2 regions of the Arthrobacter sp. YC-RL1 genome follow, and region 2 is predicted to be linked to the other one. Evidence: riboswitches for the same ligand, from Rfam matches in the RefSeq annotation. Region 2 holds a riboswitch; the other holds the start of a gene.

Region 1 (7,943 bases), 470 kb from region 2:
ATCGGCGAGCAGTCTCTGGTGGCCGCCGGTGCCCTGGTGCTTGAAGGCACCCAGGTTCCGCCGCGCTCGCTGGTGGCCGGTGTCCCGGCCAAGGTGCGCCGCGAACTGACCGATGAAGAGGTCGCCGGACTGAAGAAGAACGCCGACACCTATCTGGGCCTGGCCGCCAAGCATCTGGTCGCCAATTCCTGATCCGCGGCGGGCCGGCTGCCCTACCCGCGTTCCACGGGCAGCCACAGCTCGCAGGTGGCGGTGCTGAAGTCCTCGGACCGCTCAAGCACCGCCACCCTGGACGGCCCCTCGCGCAGCAGCCACGGGTTCGACGGGAACCACTGCGTAGCGGTGGAAGCCCAGACGTTTTGCAAGGCCGCAGGGTAGGGGCCCGACGTGCGGAACACCGCCCAGGTCCCGGCGGGAACCGTGATGGCATCCAGGTCCTCTGGCACGTTCCCATCCAGCATCGCGACACCGTGCAGGTACGTGAGCTCGGTGCCCTCCCGGTAGTCTGCATCCACATCCGCGCTGACCTGGAGCAGGCCTGCCGGCTCGGTGTTGCCCAGTTCCTTGAGCCTGGCATGTTCGGCCAGCGGCAGCGAGGCGATATGGGCCTGGATCTGCGGGTTGACCCCTTCATGGATCAACGGCACACGGGCAGCGTGGCCCACCAGCTTGAATTCCGGGCGTTCAACAATTCGGGCATCCATGGGGACACTCCCTTCGACTGTCAGGCTGAACCTGAGTATTGGTTGGCTTCGAAGGGGGCCGCCCTCACGGCGGACATCGCCCGGGCCCGCACCGTGCACCGCACGGAACGCCCGGCCGAAGGCCTCTGCCGAGCCGTAGCCATAGCGCACGGCAAGACCCAGCAGATCCTGGCTTTCCAGCAGGTCCGCAGCCGCCACCGTCATGCGCCGACGGCGCACGTACTCGGACAGCGGCATTCCTGCCAGCGAAGAGAACATGCGGCGCACGTGGTACACGGTGGTACCCGAGCCCGCCAGCAACTGGCCGAAATCAATCTCGGCATCAAGGTGCTGTTCGATCTGCTCCATGAGCCGATTCAGAATTCCGATCATGTTCCCACCCTTCACCATCCACTATCCCGAGGGGAAGCATAGTCACGCCCGACTTTTGCGGTTCGTTCAGATCAGGTCGTCCGATGGCACCAGCTTGCGACAGCAGTCAGTACGGGGCGTATCACTGCACGTTGTGTTGCGTGCCGGTTCCGGCTTTCCCGCGCCGGGGCGGTTCCGCGAGGCATCATGAACTGCAAAATCTGGCACGTGTTGCCATGCCTGCCGCCGCTCGAGCGCTGACCACCGGCGGCCTCACCGTCGCGGCGCTTCCGACACAGGCCGGTTTCTCCAGCCTGCACTCCAGGGAATACAAGACTTCTGATGCCGGTAACACCAAACGCCTTACCATGAATTCATCATGGACTGACGCCAGCCAATGCTTTATCTACTACGCTACTGAAGGCTACGATAATCGGATCGGACCTAAGATGTTGAAATTCTCCGTCACCGTCCGATGCATCGTTTCCCCCTCCATATGGCTACGACCGCAGAGATAGTCGATGACACAGAATTGAGAAACCACACGCGTGGGTACTTTCACAGGCGCTTTCGGGCTGGAAATCTCTGTAACCCTGGCGCTATCTGGCCTGCCGGTAGGGGCCCATTTGACCACCATTCCCGACGGTTATCGATTGATAAACTGGGCCGTCCCATTCGCAGGAGGCATGCGATGCATACCGCCGGTAACACGACCCCCTTCAGCATAGGAGCGGAAGCCAATCACTCCGACGTCATGACGTACCCAACCCAATAGGACCCAACATCAAGCGCGTTCTCATAGACTGCTTGGATGGTGAAGACGTATGAAAAGACGCAAATGGTGGCAGCGCTCGTCGTGACTGCCCTGTCAGCTTTCGGAGCATGGCACTTTTCTGAGCCAGCCCTCACTTCCGTCCCAAAGCTGAATATGCCCGGTGCGATTTTCGTCGGCGTGAAGCATGGATCAGCATCGGCGCCCGTCCGCGTGGATATTGACTTGCGCTTCTACCCTTCTCCGAACCTGACTAAATTCGACATGGTCCTGAAAGGAGATAGCGCCGCTGCTGTGCCGCCAGACCAAGCCGGGGAGCTGATGGTTGGGTTTTGTGGAGCGATGAAGGACGTTCATCTGCGCAAGACGAGCAACGGCGAAGAGCTCAGATTTGCGCCTCCGATACCGCCGACGGATTCGAATCCGAGGGTAAGTGGGATCGGACTCGAATTTTCAATTGATGACGACTGCGTTATGACCCGTATCTGGCCAACGGATTTCCGGGATACGACCATCGGAGAAGCTGGTATGGGCTGGGCTGTGTCTCTCCAAGGCAATACGTCTGCGCCCACTGAAGCCTTTGCGGGATCCCATCACCGCTATGCCTTCCCTCGTATCGCTACCATGACATTGCCCGCTGTCACTGACCTTCTGGACATTCAGTCGGTAGCTACTGAATCTGTGGTCAGCATCCAACCCAGAGATCTCCCAGCCGAGTACGTACCGACCATCTCAAGCCCACAGGTAGTAGACCCGACTGCTCCCACATGGAGGCTTCCCATTCGAAGTGCTGACACCAGCGCGGGATTTCGGTTAGCCGGCATCGACCAGCAAGAGGAGACAAACGTCCAGCGCAAGCTCTTCCTCGCCTCCGCAGCGGCCGGTATCACCGGGGGTGGTTTGATCTGGCTAGTTGGAACCATAGGCCCTGTGTTCAATAAAGTTGTCCAGAACCGACGGAATCGCAGAGCACCTGCAGCAGACGTGGCAGGAGAACTGACGCCGGATCTAGGCAGTAGGACCGATGTCCCGGATTCTTCTGCCTACCCCCGCTTATTCACAGCATCCGCGCTTCTATTCCTTGCTGGATCTACAGTAGCTTGGGCGATCAGGAAACTCAGGCGTTAGCTCCAAGGTGTTGCCACCGCGCAAAGAATGAGAGGTCACTCATGTTCGATGGCACTGGTCGGTGAGCTACGGATTGGCCACGGCGACGGCGTTCTCGGACTTCACGAGGCCGCCAGCGACCGACATGGTGACGAAAATCGGAGCGGCAGGAAGATCAATTACATTAATGATCTCCAGAGTTATGTGCTTCATACACCCACGCTAGGACTACCGAGGGTCCGTTGCGCTCATCCGAACCTCTAACGGCGGATGGCTATGGTGCCCGTAAACCGGTCGCCCTACATGGCTAGCTGGCCGTTCTCAGCGTCCCAGACCTACCCCGGCCTCCGTTGAGGATTGCGGTACCCACGCGAGTGGCTTTCAACGTCATTGGATTCTTCAAGAGACATGAGACCTATTTTCCATGGCGGCATGCTGCAGGACACCTGTGTTCTTGACCAGCAACACAATAGCCAGCAAATCCAGAACGACAACCATCAGCACGGAACCGTGCGCTGCCAACCACATCAATTCCGAGTTCGGAAGCATCTGGCCCGGATCAATACTGGATTCCGATTCCATGCGGCCAATGGCGGCGCTGTCGGCAATCAGCCACAAGGCAAAGAAGGCCAGCACGGTGATGTTCAAACCGACCATGTCCACCGCACCCGCGATGCCAAGTGTTTTCATTGGATTTTGCGACCTGTTCGGCTCCCGGAATGCAGTTGTCATTTTGGTTCCCCAATCACAGTTACCGGAGATCATCGCATTTGGAACCCAGTATTCCGTGCATGGCGCGCACCACAGGAGAGAATTAACTGAGCCGTGCCAACGATTTGCCGTCGACGCGAGCTTTCCGGTGCGGAAGACCACCGGACAATCTTCTGACGGCAGATCAAGCGGTAGCAAAGCTCTGGTGCTGAATACTGCCGGCCCTGGACGCCTTTGCCGCTGCAGCGAACCCGCGTTCCAGGTCGCCCAACAGGTCGTCGGCTTCCTCGATGCCCACCGACAGCCGCACCAGATTCGCAGGGATTTCCAGCGGGGTGCCGATCAACGACGCATGGGTCATTTCCCGCGGATAGCAGACCAGGGATTCCACCCCGCCCAGCGACACCGAGAGCTGGAAGAGCTCCATAGACTCGGCGAAGGCGCGGGCGGCTGCCTCGTCAGCCAACTGCAGCGAGAGGATCCCGCCGAAGTCCCGCTGCTGCCGGGTGGCGAGCTCGTGTCCTGGATGCCCGGGTAGCCCCGGGTAGTAGACACGAGTGACATCCGGCCGGTCCTCCAGCCATCCGGCCAGCGTTGAGGCGGTGGTGCAGTGGCGTTCCATGCGCAGGCCCAGGGTCTTCAGCCCGCGCGAGGCCAGGTAGTTGTCCTGCGGCCCGGACACCGCGCCGCCGGCGAACTGTTGGTAGCCCACGGCCTCGGCCAGCGACTGCCCGCGGTGCAGGTGCTCCCCCACGATCACCGCGCCGCCAAGCACGTCCGAGTGCCCGCCGATGTACTTGGTGGTCGAGTGCACCACCGCGTGCGCGCCGAATTCCAGCGGACGCTGCAGGTACGGGGTGGCGAAGGTGTTGTCCACGACTAGCAGCGCGCCGGCTTCCGCGGCCACGGAGGCCCAGCCTGCCAGATCAGCGATGCCCAGCAGCGGGTTGGAGGGGGTTTCCACCCACAGCAGCGCGGTGTTCGGGCGCAGCGCTGCGCGCACCGCATCGAGGTTGGTGATGTCCACGGCGCTGGCGGTGATGCCCCACTTGTGGTGCAGGCGGGTGATCAGCCGGTTGGTGCCGCCGTAGCCGTCGGCGCCCAGCACGATGTGGTCGCCCGGGGCGAGCAGCGCCCGCAGCAGCGCGTCTTCCGCCGCGATCCCGGAGGCGAAGGAGAAGCCTGCGGCTCCGCCTTCCAAAGCGGTGAGCTGGGTTTCGAACCCGTTGCGGGTCGGGTTGGATCCGCGGGAGTACTCGTGGCCCGCGCGCAGCACGTTGATGCCGTCCTGGATGAAGGTGCTGGTCTGGTAGATCGGAGGGATCACCGCACCGGTGTGCGGATCCTTTTCCTGGCCGGCGTGCACCGCCAGCGTGTTGAAGCCGCTCATGCGAAGCTCTCCTCTCGGGTGGCGGCCTGGGCCGCATTCAGCGCGCGGTCCAGGTCGCGGATCAAGTCTGCGGGGTCTTCCAGTCCTACCGAGATCCGCAGCACCGCGCGGTTCAGGCCCGCGTCGGCCAGCTGCGCTTCGGAGAGCCGGCAGTGGGTCATGGTGGCAGGGTGGGCGATCATGGTGCGGGTGTCGCCGATGTTGGCGGCCAGCACAATCACCTCCAGGCTGTCGATGAACGCGGAGACCAGGGCCTCGTCGTGCAGTTCCACCGCCAGCACGCTGCCGGTGCCGCGCGGGAAGAAGCGTTTGGCCCGCTCAAAGTGCGGGTGCCCGGGCCGGCTGGGGTGGTGCACCTGCGCCACCGCGGGGTGCGCCTGCAGGAAGTTTGCCAACAGCAGCAGGTTCTGCTGCGCCGCGGCGGTGCGCACGGACAGCGTCTCGATGCCTGTCAGGATGCCATGGGCGCTGGCCGCCGGCAGGGTCGGGCCCAAGTCATGCAGGAACTTGGAACGCACCAGCATGGAATAGGCTCCGGCCCCGTAGCGTTCGAGCAGCGAGGTGCCGGCGTAGCGGGCCCGCGGCGCGGCGACCTGCGCCCAGCGGACCGGGTCCGAGAAGTCGAAGGTCCCGGAGTCCACGACCACGCCGCCGAGCACCTGGCCGTGGCCGGCCAGGGCCTTGGTGGCCGAATGCACCACGATGTCCGCGCCGTGCAGCAGCGGCCGGAAGTTTGCAGGGGTGGCCAGTGTGTTGTCCACGACCACCGGGATGTTGTGGCGGTGGGCGATCTCGCTGAGCGCCGGCAAATCCGGCAGCGTGGACAGCGGGTTGGTGACCGATTCAAGGAAAAACGCGCGGGTGTCTTCCTCGATGGCGGCCTCCCATGCCGCCGGGTCATCCGGGTCCACGAAGCTGATGCGGATGCCGAAGTCGTTGAATGAATCGGTGAGCAGGTCCACGGTGCCGCCGTACAGCTGGCTGGAGGCGATGATGTGCTTGGGTCCCTGGGTTAGCGCCAGCAGCGCCAGCGCCACGGCAGCCTGGCCGGTGGCGGTGGCCACCGCGTTGGCTCCGGCTTCCAATGCGGCGGCGCGCTGCTCGAAGACCGACACCGTGGGGTTCCCGGTGCGCGAATAGGTGAAGCCCGACTGGCGCAGCGCGAACTTCTCCACCGCATCGGCGTGCGAGGGAAATTCGTAGGCCGCGGAGGAATACAGCGGCACGGTCAGCGGTCGGTAGTCCCCGCTCGGGGTGTATCCGGCGTGGATCGCCGCGGTTGACTGCTGTGCGAGGTCTCGTGGCTGGGCCATGGCAGTACTCCTTCTCGTTGTGTAGTCCACGAGAGAGTGCACCGAACACGGTGCCGCGCACCGCCGGTGCCAGGCCGATTGCCGGCCTGGACATCACGGTACGAGGCACAGCGCCGCGGTTTATAACGCGGCTCGGAGCTGCTCCATCGTTCCTGGCATTAGCACCTTTCGGTTTCCCGATGGTTGCTGCGACGTCGACGAGCCAGATCTCTTAGTCGCTCTAGATGGGTAAGTAGTTCCATGGTTGGCCACCGGTGCCGGCAGGCGCAAGCGGGGGCGCGGCCGGCGCTTAATGCAGTGCCGCGGCCCGTCATATGTCGCGGTTTCGTCATGCTGGGCCATGCCCCGTATGGCCCATGTGACGCGCTAAATGGGGCAAAAACCCCTGAATTCCGGGAATTATGGGCTTATATGTGTCGCGTGAGGACGAATTGAAGACTCACTATGACGTTTCAGCCCAGCAAGTGAACGCCGAACTCGGAGACCACCGAGCGTACTTCCTCAAGGTAGCGCTGGGCCTGTTCGGTCAGCGGGATCGCAGCGTGGTCGATCCAGCCGATCTCGATCCGCTCGTCGATATCCAGCGGGATGGCAACGATGGACGGGTCCAGCTCGTCGCTGATGATGCCGGTGGAGATCGTGTACCCGCCTAGGCCGATCATGAGGTTGAAGATGGTCGCGCGGTCCGAGACCCTGATCTCGCGCTTGCTGGAGAGGGTGGAGAGGATTTCCTCGGCGAAGTAGAACGAGTTGTTCGCGCCCTGGTCGAAGGTCAGCCGGGGCAGGTCCTCGAGGTCCTCCAGGGTGGCGCGCCGGCGGGATGCCAGCGGGTTGGTGCGCGAGATGAAGATGTGCGGATCTGCAAGGAACAGCGGGTGGAACACCAGCCGGGATTCGCGCAGCAGCTTGTCGATGACCTTGCGGTTGAAGTCGTTGCGGTAGAGGATACCTATTTCGCTGCGCAGCGTGCGCACGTCCTCGATGATCTCCTCAGTGCGGGTCTCGCGCAGCGAGAACTCGTACTCCTCGGCCCCGCTGGCCTGGACCATGCGCACGAACGCATCCACGGAGAACGAGTAGTGCTGGGTCGAAATGCCCAGCAGGCGGCGGGAAGGCGGGCGGCCCAGGTAGCGATGCTCCAGCAGCTGCACCTGTTCGAGCACCTGGCGGGCATAGCCCAGGAATTCAGCGCCCTCGACGGTGAGCGTCACGCCCTTGGCTGAACGCACCAGCAGCGTGCGCCCCAGGCGTGCTTCGAGCTCCTTCATCGCGGCAGACATGCTCGGCTGGGCCACGTAGAGCAGGTCAGCGGCCGCGGAGATCGAGCCCTCGGTCGCGACCGTGGTGAAGTAGCGAAGCTGTTGCAGCGTCAAGCCGCTTGCCTTTTGAACCATAGGCTGAGTCTATATCAATCCATAGTTAGCCCCAGTTACCCGATATCGAAAAAGGCCCTGCATGATTGAGGCATCCACTTGATTCAGGCCTGTCCAGGCCCATGAGCAACAGATTGGCCGCCATGGCAGACGCATTGACCTTCAGCATTTCCAGCACCGATTTCAACCAGGACTACACTCCAGCCGAGAGTTCGCGCATCA
Region 2 (7,943 bases):
CACGCCCTCATAGATGATCTGGGTGACGCCGTTGGCCAGTGGACCGTAGATCTCGTAGGTGTGCGCGGTGACCCAGGCCAGGTCCGCGGTGCACCAGTGCACGTCGTCGGCGCGCTGGGCCCGGTCCGGGTTGGCAAACAGCAGGTTGTAGCTGTAGGCCGCCTGGGTGAGGTAGCCGCCGGTGGTGTGCACCAGGCCCTTGGGCTGGCCGGTGGTTCCGGAGGTGTACATGATGAACAGCGGGGTCTCGGAGTCGAAGAACTGTGGGGTGTGCTCGGTGGACTGGGTCTCGACGACCTCGTGCCACCACACGTCGCGGCCTTCGGTCCAAGCGATGTCATCGCCGGTGCGGCGGATGACCAGCACCTTCTCGATGCTGTTCTCCCCGGACACGGCCTGGTCGGCATTGTCCTTCACCGGCACCGAGGTGCCGCGGCGGAACTGCCCGTCGGTGGTGACCAGCAGCTTCGCCTTGGTGTCTTCCACGCGGAATTTCAGGGCCTCTGCGGAGAACCCGCCGAAAACCAGCGAGTGGATGGCGCCGATGCGGGCGCAGGCCAAGGTGATCACCACGGTTTCGATGAGCACCGGCAGGTAGATGACCACGCGGTCGCCCTTGGTGATGCCCAGCTCCAGCAGCGCGTTGGCGGCCTGCGAGACGCGTTCTTGCAGGTTCTTGTAGGTGACCGCGATGCGGTCGCCCGGTTCGCCCTCGAAGTACAGGGCCACCTTGTCCCCGTTGCCGGCGGCCACGTGGCGGTCCGCGCAGTTCACTGCGGCGTTCAGCGTGCCGCCCAGATACCAGGAGATCTGCGGGCCGCGCTGGGCCTGGGGATCCGCCGGAATGATCTGACTGGTAGTGTGCCAGGGGGTTTCCCAATCCAGAAGGTTTGCCGCTTCGTCCCAGAATTCATGGCGGTTCTCCGTGGTCGCGGCTGCTGTGCTGGATGCCAATTCGGTGGTCATTGCGGTTTTCCTTGGGTTGAAATGCGAAATCGGGTGGTGGCGGACTAGGACATGGGCTGTGTCGGTGCCCGGTTTACGTCCAGCGCCGGATGGCCCAGCGTTCGGCCACCGACAGCAGGGCGTCGGTGATCTTGCCGAAGATCGCGAGCAGGATGATGGTCAAGATCAAGCGGTCCAGACGGCCGTTGTTCTGCGAATCCGTCAGGAGGAATCCGAGCCCCATCGAGGCGCCGAGCAATTCTGCTGCCACGAGGAACAGCCAGGCCTGGGCCAGTGCAAGCCGGAGTCCGGAGAAAATGGACGGGACCACTGCCGGCAGCTGTACCGTACGCAGCAGGTTCAGGCCCTTGAACCCGAAGGAGCGTGCGGCTTCCACCAGCTGCGCATCGACGTGGCGCAGGGCCAGCGAGACGGTGGTGAAGACCGGGAAGAACGCGCCGATGATGATCAGCGTGACCTTGGAATCCTCGCCCATCTTCATCCACAGCACCAGCAGCGGTACCCAGGCAAGTGAAGGGACCGCGCGCAGAGCCCCGATGCTCAGGCTCAGCAGGGCGTCGGCGAGCTTGGACAGGCCCACCAGCGCGCCAAAGAGCAATCCGAGCAGCGAGCCGATCGCGAAGCCCAGTAGGACTCGCTGGGTGGAGATTCCGACATGCTTGCTCAGATCTCCGTCTTGGAACAGCTCACCGGCCGCGGCGAGCACCGCACCCGGGGTCGGCAGCGACCAGGGGGCGACGATGCCGCTGACCGTGACGTACTGCCATACCGCGACAATGACCACCGGCAGGATCAAGGACAACAGCCACTTGGGCGCCTGCAGGATCCGAGCGGCGAAGCCAGGTTTGTGCCGGTCGGCAGCGGCAGAGCTGCCGCCGGCTGCCTGGGAAATCTGAGTTGGCGTGGACATGATGATTACTCTCCGGAAATGTTCTTGGCGTCGGCCTTGGTGGCGAACTGATCATCCACCAGGGTGGCCAGCGCTTCGTCAACGGTTTCCTGCTTGGATACGTCGCCGCTGGCAACCAAGGTAGGGGCGATGTTGCCGAGCACCTTGGTGAAGGATTCGCCGGGAACGGTGTCCACGTCCAGGTTCGAGCGTTCGTTGATCACCGTCTGGGCGACTTCGGACTCCAGTCCTGCGACCTCGGCCAGGATGTCCGCGGTTTCGTCCGGATTCGCAACGGCCCATTCGCGGGCCTTCTCGTACGAGTCGACCACCAGCTGGGCCAGCTCCGGGCTTTCCTCGATGAAGTCCGCGCGGGCATTCAGTGCGCCGTAGGTGTTGTAGTCCAGGTTGCGGTGGAACAGCTTGGCGCCGTCCTGTTCGGCGGCGGCCATGATCGGGTCGAGACCGGACCATGCGTCGACCGAGCCGTTGGCCAACGCGGTGCGCCCATCGGCGTGCTGGACGTTCTGCAGGGTGATGTCCTTTTCGCTCAGACCGGCCTCCTCAAGGGTCTGCAGCAGGAAGAAGTACGGATCAGTGCCCTTGGTAGCGGCGACCGACTTGCCCTTCAGATCTGCCGGGGTGGTGATCTTCGAGTCCTTGTTGACCACCAGCGCCGCCCATTCAGGCTGCGAGTAGAGCGAAATGGTCTTGATCGGCGAGCCGTTGGAGCGGGCCAGCAGTGCGGCGGAGCCAGCGGTGGAACCGACCTGCACCGCGTCGGCGCGCAGCGCTTCATTTGCCTTGTTCGATCCGGCGGATTGGATCCACTCGACGGTGACACCCTGTTCCTTGGCTGCCGCATCCAGCCAACCCTTTTCCTTGAGCACCAGGCTCAGCGGGTTGTAGGTGGCGTAGTCGATGGACAGGGTCTTGCCGTCGCCGGCTGCCGAGGCGTTCTCTCCGGCGCAGCCGGAGAGGGCTACGGCGCCGACGGCCAAGGCGGCGATGGACAGTGCGGTACGACGGGTGAAACGGTGTGCGAGCATGGAAATTCCTTGATTTGTGCGTGCGAGTGCAGCGGCTGCGTGGATGCAGCCGTAGAAGAAAGTCGAGATGCCGGTGGCGAAACCGGTATTAGTGGTTTGCGGTGTCGACGCCTAGCAGTCCCAGCAGGTGGGCGCGGTTGGTGACGAACAGTGCGTCGCTGTGGCTACGCGGGTGCGCCGCGGACAGCCGGAGGTCCTCGATGACCGTCGCTGACTGCTGGCCATTGGCACGCCCCAGGACGATCACCCGATCTGCCAGGGTCAGCGCCTCGTCGACGTCGTGGGTCACCATCAGGACGGTGGTCGGGAACGACGCATGGATGGACAGGAGCAGGTCCTGCATTTTCAGGCGGGTCAGTGCATCCAGTGCGCCGAATGGTTCATCGAGCAGCAGCACGCCGGGGCGGCGGGCCAGTGCTCGGGCGAGCGATACGCGCTGTGCCATGCCGCCGGAAATTTCGCGTGGCCGCAGATCGGCCGCGTGGGTCAACCCGGTCAGCTCCAGCAGCTGGTTGATGAGTTCAATGCCGGCCGGCTTGCTGGTCCCCGGAGCCAGTCCGAGTGCGATGTTCTCGCGCACCGAACGCCATGGCAGCAGCCGTGGCTCCTGGAAGGCCACCGCGCACAGCTCGTTGATGTCGTTGACTTCCCGGGTGCCGGTGAAGACGGCGCCACCCGTGGGATGGTCCAAGCCGGACACCGAGCGAAGCAGCGTCGACTTACCGCAGCCGCTGGCTCCGAGGATCGCCACCACCTGTCCTGCTTCGATGTGGAGGTTGACGTCTGCGAGGACGGTGCGCTGCTCCTTCTTGGTGGTGAAGGTGCGCGAGACATTGTGGAAGTCCACGGACAGCGCGCTGGATGCGCTGGTTGCAACCTCGGTCTGAGGCAGGGCAAAGGCAGTAGCCATGATCATCTCCATCGGTCCTGGCGGTAGCACCGGCCGTGAATTCCGGGAATTCAACGGTGGTTGCTGCGGCGTCATAGAGCCAGATCTCTCGGCCGCTCGGGATGGTTACGCATCCATTACATGCATTCGAACGATTCCATTGCAAATCCTGCGTAACATGAAAAATATTCGATCTGAACGCGTAATATGTGGGATATTTCGTTATTTATTTCATTGAACGTTGGTTTGATCGATCTTTGCCCCTCTTCCTTGGGTCATCTTCGGCGGTTCGCGGCAATCGGCACTCGCGAGCCTCTGCAACCCGTGCGTTTTCAGCGACGAAATATGACTACGGGGCTTGGAGCCGCCCGATTGTTACGGCTACAAATGATTACGACCCATCCAGAGCGGCTGAGAGATCTGGCTCCACGACGCCGCAGCAACCACCCATGACAGGGACGGTGCTACCGCCAGGATCGATGGAAAGAATCGAGGACTTTTTATGTCTTTTGGCGCACCCCAAAACGATTTTGAGGTGGACTTCAACACGCTGAGCACCCCGGGGGCCGGCAATGCGCTGGAGCTCGACGAGTTCACCGAAGACCGTCCGACCCGCCAGCTGCTCAAGATGACTCCGGGGCCGGGGGCCGACGAAGACTACGAGCGCCTTGCAGCGATTTTCCGTCCGGTGTTCGCCCAGATCGCCGCCGGCGCCAAGGAGCGCGACCGCAATCGCATCCTGCCCTTCGAACAGGTGGGCCTGCTGAACCGCGACCGCTTCGGGGCGTTGCGCCTGCCGGTCGCCGACGGCGGCCACGGCGCCCGGCTCAGCGACGTCTTCCGCCTGCTGATCGAGCTTTCCGAGGCCGATTCCCATATCGGCCAGCTCTGGCGCGCGCACATTGCCTTCGTCGAGGACGTGCTGCGCCTGCAGGACGAGCAGCTGAAGGCCAAGTGGTTCGCCCGCATCGCGGCCGGGCAGATCGTCGGCAACGCCTACACCGAAAACGGCGGCAACGCGCTGGGCACGCTGAATACCAAGTCCAGCCAGGTCGACGGCCGCTGGGTGGTCAATGGCGAGAAGTACTACTGCACCGGCACCATCTTCGCGGACTGGACCACCGTCGCGGTGGCCCATCCGGAGCGCCCGGGACGCCAGATCGCCGTGGTCTCTACCCAGCACAGCGGCGTGAAGATCCTGGACGACTGGGACGGCTTCGGCCAGGGGCTGACCGGTACCGGGACCACCGAGTTCCACCAGGTGCCGGTGGACAGCTTCATGCCGGAGGATCCCAACGACCCCGAGGCCTCGATCTTCCAGCTGGTGCTCATGGCGGTGCAGGCAGGCATCGGCCGCGCGGCGCTGAACGACATGCGCAGCTCGGTGCAGGCGCGCACCCGCAGCTTCACCACCGGCACCGGCGTCCCGGTGCACCGCGAACCGCAGGTGCTGCAGCTGGTGGGGGAGGTCTCCGCGGAGGTCTTCGCCGCGGACTCGGTGGTCATCGGAGCGGTGCTGGAGGTCGAAGCCGCGCTGCAGGACGCGCAGCTGAACGCGGAGGAGCGATTTGCGGTCTGCGAGCTGGCCGCCAACCGGGCGCAGACCATCGTGCAGCCGCTGGTCATCAGCGCCACCAGCAAGCTCTTCGACGGGCTGGGCGCCTCGTCCACCCGCAGCAGCTGCAACATGGACCGGCATTGGCGCAACGCGCGCACCATCGCCACCCACAACCCTGCCATCTACAAGGCGCGCATCGTGGGGGACTACGAGATCAACGGGGTCCAGCCCCAGCGCCTCTCGGTCACCGGCGACCTCGCCGCACCCACCGGGCACCACGCCGGCTAGCGGCCGCCGCGCCGCGCACCCACCAGACTTCCACTTCTCAACCACGAACAAGGGGCACATCCATGAGCGAGAACCAGCCACATAACGCGAAGCGGGAAATCCTCTTCAACGCCTTCGACATGAACTGCGTCGCCCACCAGTCCCCGGGCCTGTGGCGCCACCCGAAGGACAAGGCCGCCGACTACAAGACCATCGGCTACTGGACCCACCTGGCCAAGGTGCTGGAAAAGGGCAAGTTCGACGGTCTGTTCATCGCCGACGTGCTGGGCACCTACGACGTGTACAACGGCACCAACGAGTCCCCGCTGCGCACCGGCGCCCAGGCCCCGGTCAACGACCCGTTCCTGCTGGTCTCCGCCATGGCCGCGGTGACCGAGAACCTCGGCTTCGGCGTCACCGCCGGCACCGCCTACGAGCACCCGTATCCCTTCGCCCGCCGCCTGGCCACCCTCGACCACCTGACCAACGGCCGCGTGGGCTGGAACGTGGTCACCGGCTACCTGCCTTCGGCCGCCCGCAACATGGGCCAGGAAGACCAGATGGAGCACGATGAGCGCTACGACCATGCGGACGAATACCTCGAGGTCGTCTACAAGCTGCTTGAAGGCTCCTGGGAAGACGACGCGGTGCAGGCCGACAAGGAAACCGGCGTCTACACCGACCCGGCCAAGGTGCACCCGATCAACCACGATGGCAAGTACTTCAAGGTTCCGGGCATCGCCATCACCGAGCCGAGCACCCAGCGCACCCCGGTCATCTACCAGGCAGGCACCTCGCCGCGCGGCCTGAAGTTCGCCGCGCAGAACGCGGAGGCGGTTTTCGTGACCAGCCCGACCCGCGAAATGCTCAAGGACACCGTCACCAAGATCCGCGACCATGCCGAGGCCGCGGGCCGCGGCCGCTACGACATCAAGATCTTCGCGATGCAGACCATCATCACCGCCGAGGATTCGGCAGCAGCCCAGGCCAAGTACGAGGACTACAAGTCCTATGCGGACATCGAGGGCGCCATGGTGCTGATCTCCGGCTGGATGGGCATCGATTTGTCCACCTTCAACCCGGACGAGGTCATCGGCGCCGACGTGAAGTCCAACGCCATCCAGTCTTCCGTGGCCACCTTCCAGAAGGCCAGCGGCGACGAGGGCAACCCGTGGACCGTGCGCCAGCTGGCCGAATGGGTTGGCGTGGGCGGCTTCGGCCCGATCACCGTGGGCTCCGGCGCCGAGGTCGCCGAAAAGCTCATCGACTGGGTCAACTACACCGACGTCGACGGCTTCAACCTGGCCTACGCCATCACCCCGGGCACCTTCGAGGACATCGTCGAGTACGTGGTTCCCGAGCTGCAGGCCCGCGGCGCGTACAAGACCGAGTACGCCGACGGCTCGCTGCGCAACAAGCTGTTCGGCGCAGGCGACCACGTCAAGGACACCCACCGCGCGGCGTCCTTCAAGGTCTCCAACCGCTTGGCCGCCCAGGTCTGATCCCGGAACTACCGCACGGCCTACCGGCCCCGCAGCCCAGTCAAGGGCGGCGGGGCCGGTCGGCAGTTAACCAGCGGTTGTGCTGCGCCACAGGTCAGTGGATCGGCACGCCGGCGCTGTCCACGACCCACCACACGTCGCTGACCGCCTGGCCCTTGGTGTCTCCGGGTTTGCTGTCCGAAACGTAGTAGTACATGGGCCAGCCGTTCAGCGTCAGCTGCGGCTTGCCATCGGCGCCGGTGATGGTGCCCAGCTTCCCGGTGATGCCCTTGGCATCGCTCAGCGAGGCCGGGCCCGAGGGGACCGGAGGCCACAAGTCGAGGCATCCGCCGGTGCAGGAGGAAGCCCCGGAGTTCTGCGTGTCCTCGTCGAACTGGTAGATGCTCATGCCCCGCTGGTCGGTGGCGATGCTGCCCAGCTCGGTCTGCCGCATTTCAAGGATCGCTCCGTTCTGCTTGAGATTCGGCACCGGGCTGCTGCCGGTATTCGGCACCCCGTAGTTCGAGGTTCCGGAATTGCCCTGGCCTGGATTGTCCTGGGCTGAACCGTTCTGGCCGGAGCACCCGGCCAGAACCAACGTCAAGGCTGCGGTGAGGACCGCGGCTTTCGAAAATGCCTTGCCCATGATCGTGCTCCTTGTTCGTCCTGGTTCCTCCCGCAGAGCCGAGGGCGGGAGCGTGGAAAACCGTACAAGGTGAGAACGAGACAGAGCCCGCTCCGGTTCAGCATCCCGCAAGCTTTTTTGCGCGGGCAGCCAGTGGCTTAGCACGCTGTGCCCCGTCCGCAGGCCGGACGGGGCGCAGGAGCGGCGCAGCGGGCGGCG

What was found. A riboswitch is a leader RNA that binds a small molecule or an ion and turns the genes downstream of it on or off. The one in region 2 is predicted to bind S-adenosylmethionine.
Region 1: it holds a riboswitch for S-adenosylmethionine, as region 2 does, so the genes downstream of both, ATC04_RS14655 (aminotransferase class I/II-fold pyridoxal phosphate-dependent enzyme) here and ATC04_RS16720 (ABC transporter ATP-binding protein) in region 2, are expected to answer to the same signal.

Annotation. Positions count from the first base shown of each region.
Region 1 covers NZ_CP013297.1:3,161,895-3,169,837, forward strand. The annotation lists gene ATC04_RS14630 (gamma carbonic anhydrase family protein) at 1-192, shown strand, start outside; gene ATC04_RS14635 (AraC family transcriptional regulator) at 213-1,076, opposite strand; gene ATC04_RS14640 (hypothetical protein) at 1,867-2,955, shown strand; gene ATC04_RS20050 (hypothetical protein) at 3,022-3,147, opposite strand; gene ATC04_RS14645 (hypothetical protein) at 3,334-3,666, opposite strand; gene ATC04_RS14650 (cystathionine gamma-synthase) at 3,830-5,035, opposite strand; gene ATC04_RS14655 (aminotransferase class I/II-fold pyridoxal phosphate-dependent enzyme) at 5,032-6,348, opposite strand; SAM riboswitch class I at 6,489-6,579, opposite strand; gene ATC04_RS14660 (LysR family transcriptional regulator) at 6,801-7,742, opposite strand; gene ATC04_RS14665 (putative oxygenase MesX) at 7,865-7,943, shown strand, end outside.
Region 2 covers NZ_CP013297.1:3,630,194-3,638,136, reverse strand. The annotation lists gene acs (acetate--CoA ligase) at 1-966, opposite strand, end outside; gene ATC04_RS16730 (ABC transporter permease) at 1,040-1,876, opposite strand; gene ATC04_RS16725 (aliphatic sulfonate ABC transporter substrate-binding protein) at 1,882-2,904, opposite strand; gene ATC04_RS16720 (ABC transporter ATP-binding protein) at 2,993-3,814, opposite strand; SAM riboswitch class I at 3,820-3,922, opposite strand; SAM riboswitch class I at 4,189-4,279, shown strand; gene ATC04_RS16715 (acyl-CoA dehydrogenase family protein) at 4,329-5,639, shown strand; gene ATC04_RS16710 (LLM class flavin-dependent oxidoreductase) at 5,702-7,120, shown strand; gene ATC04_RS16705 (hypothetical protein) at 7,215-7,745, opposite strand.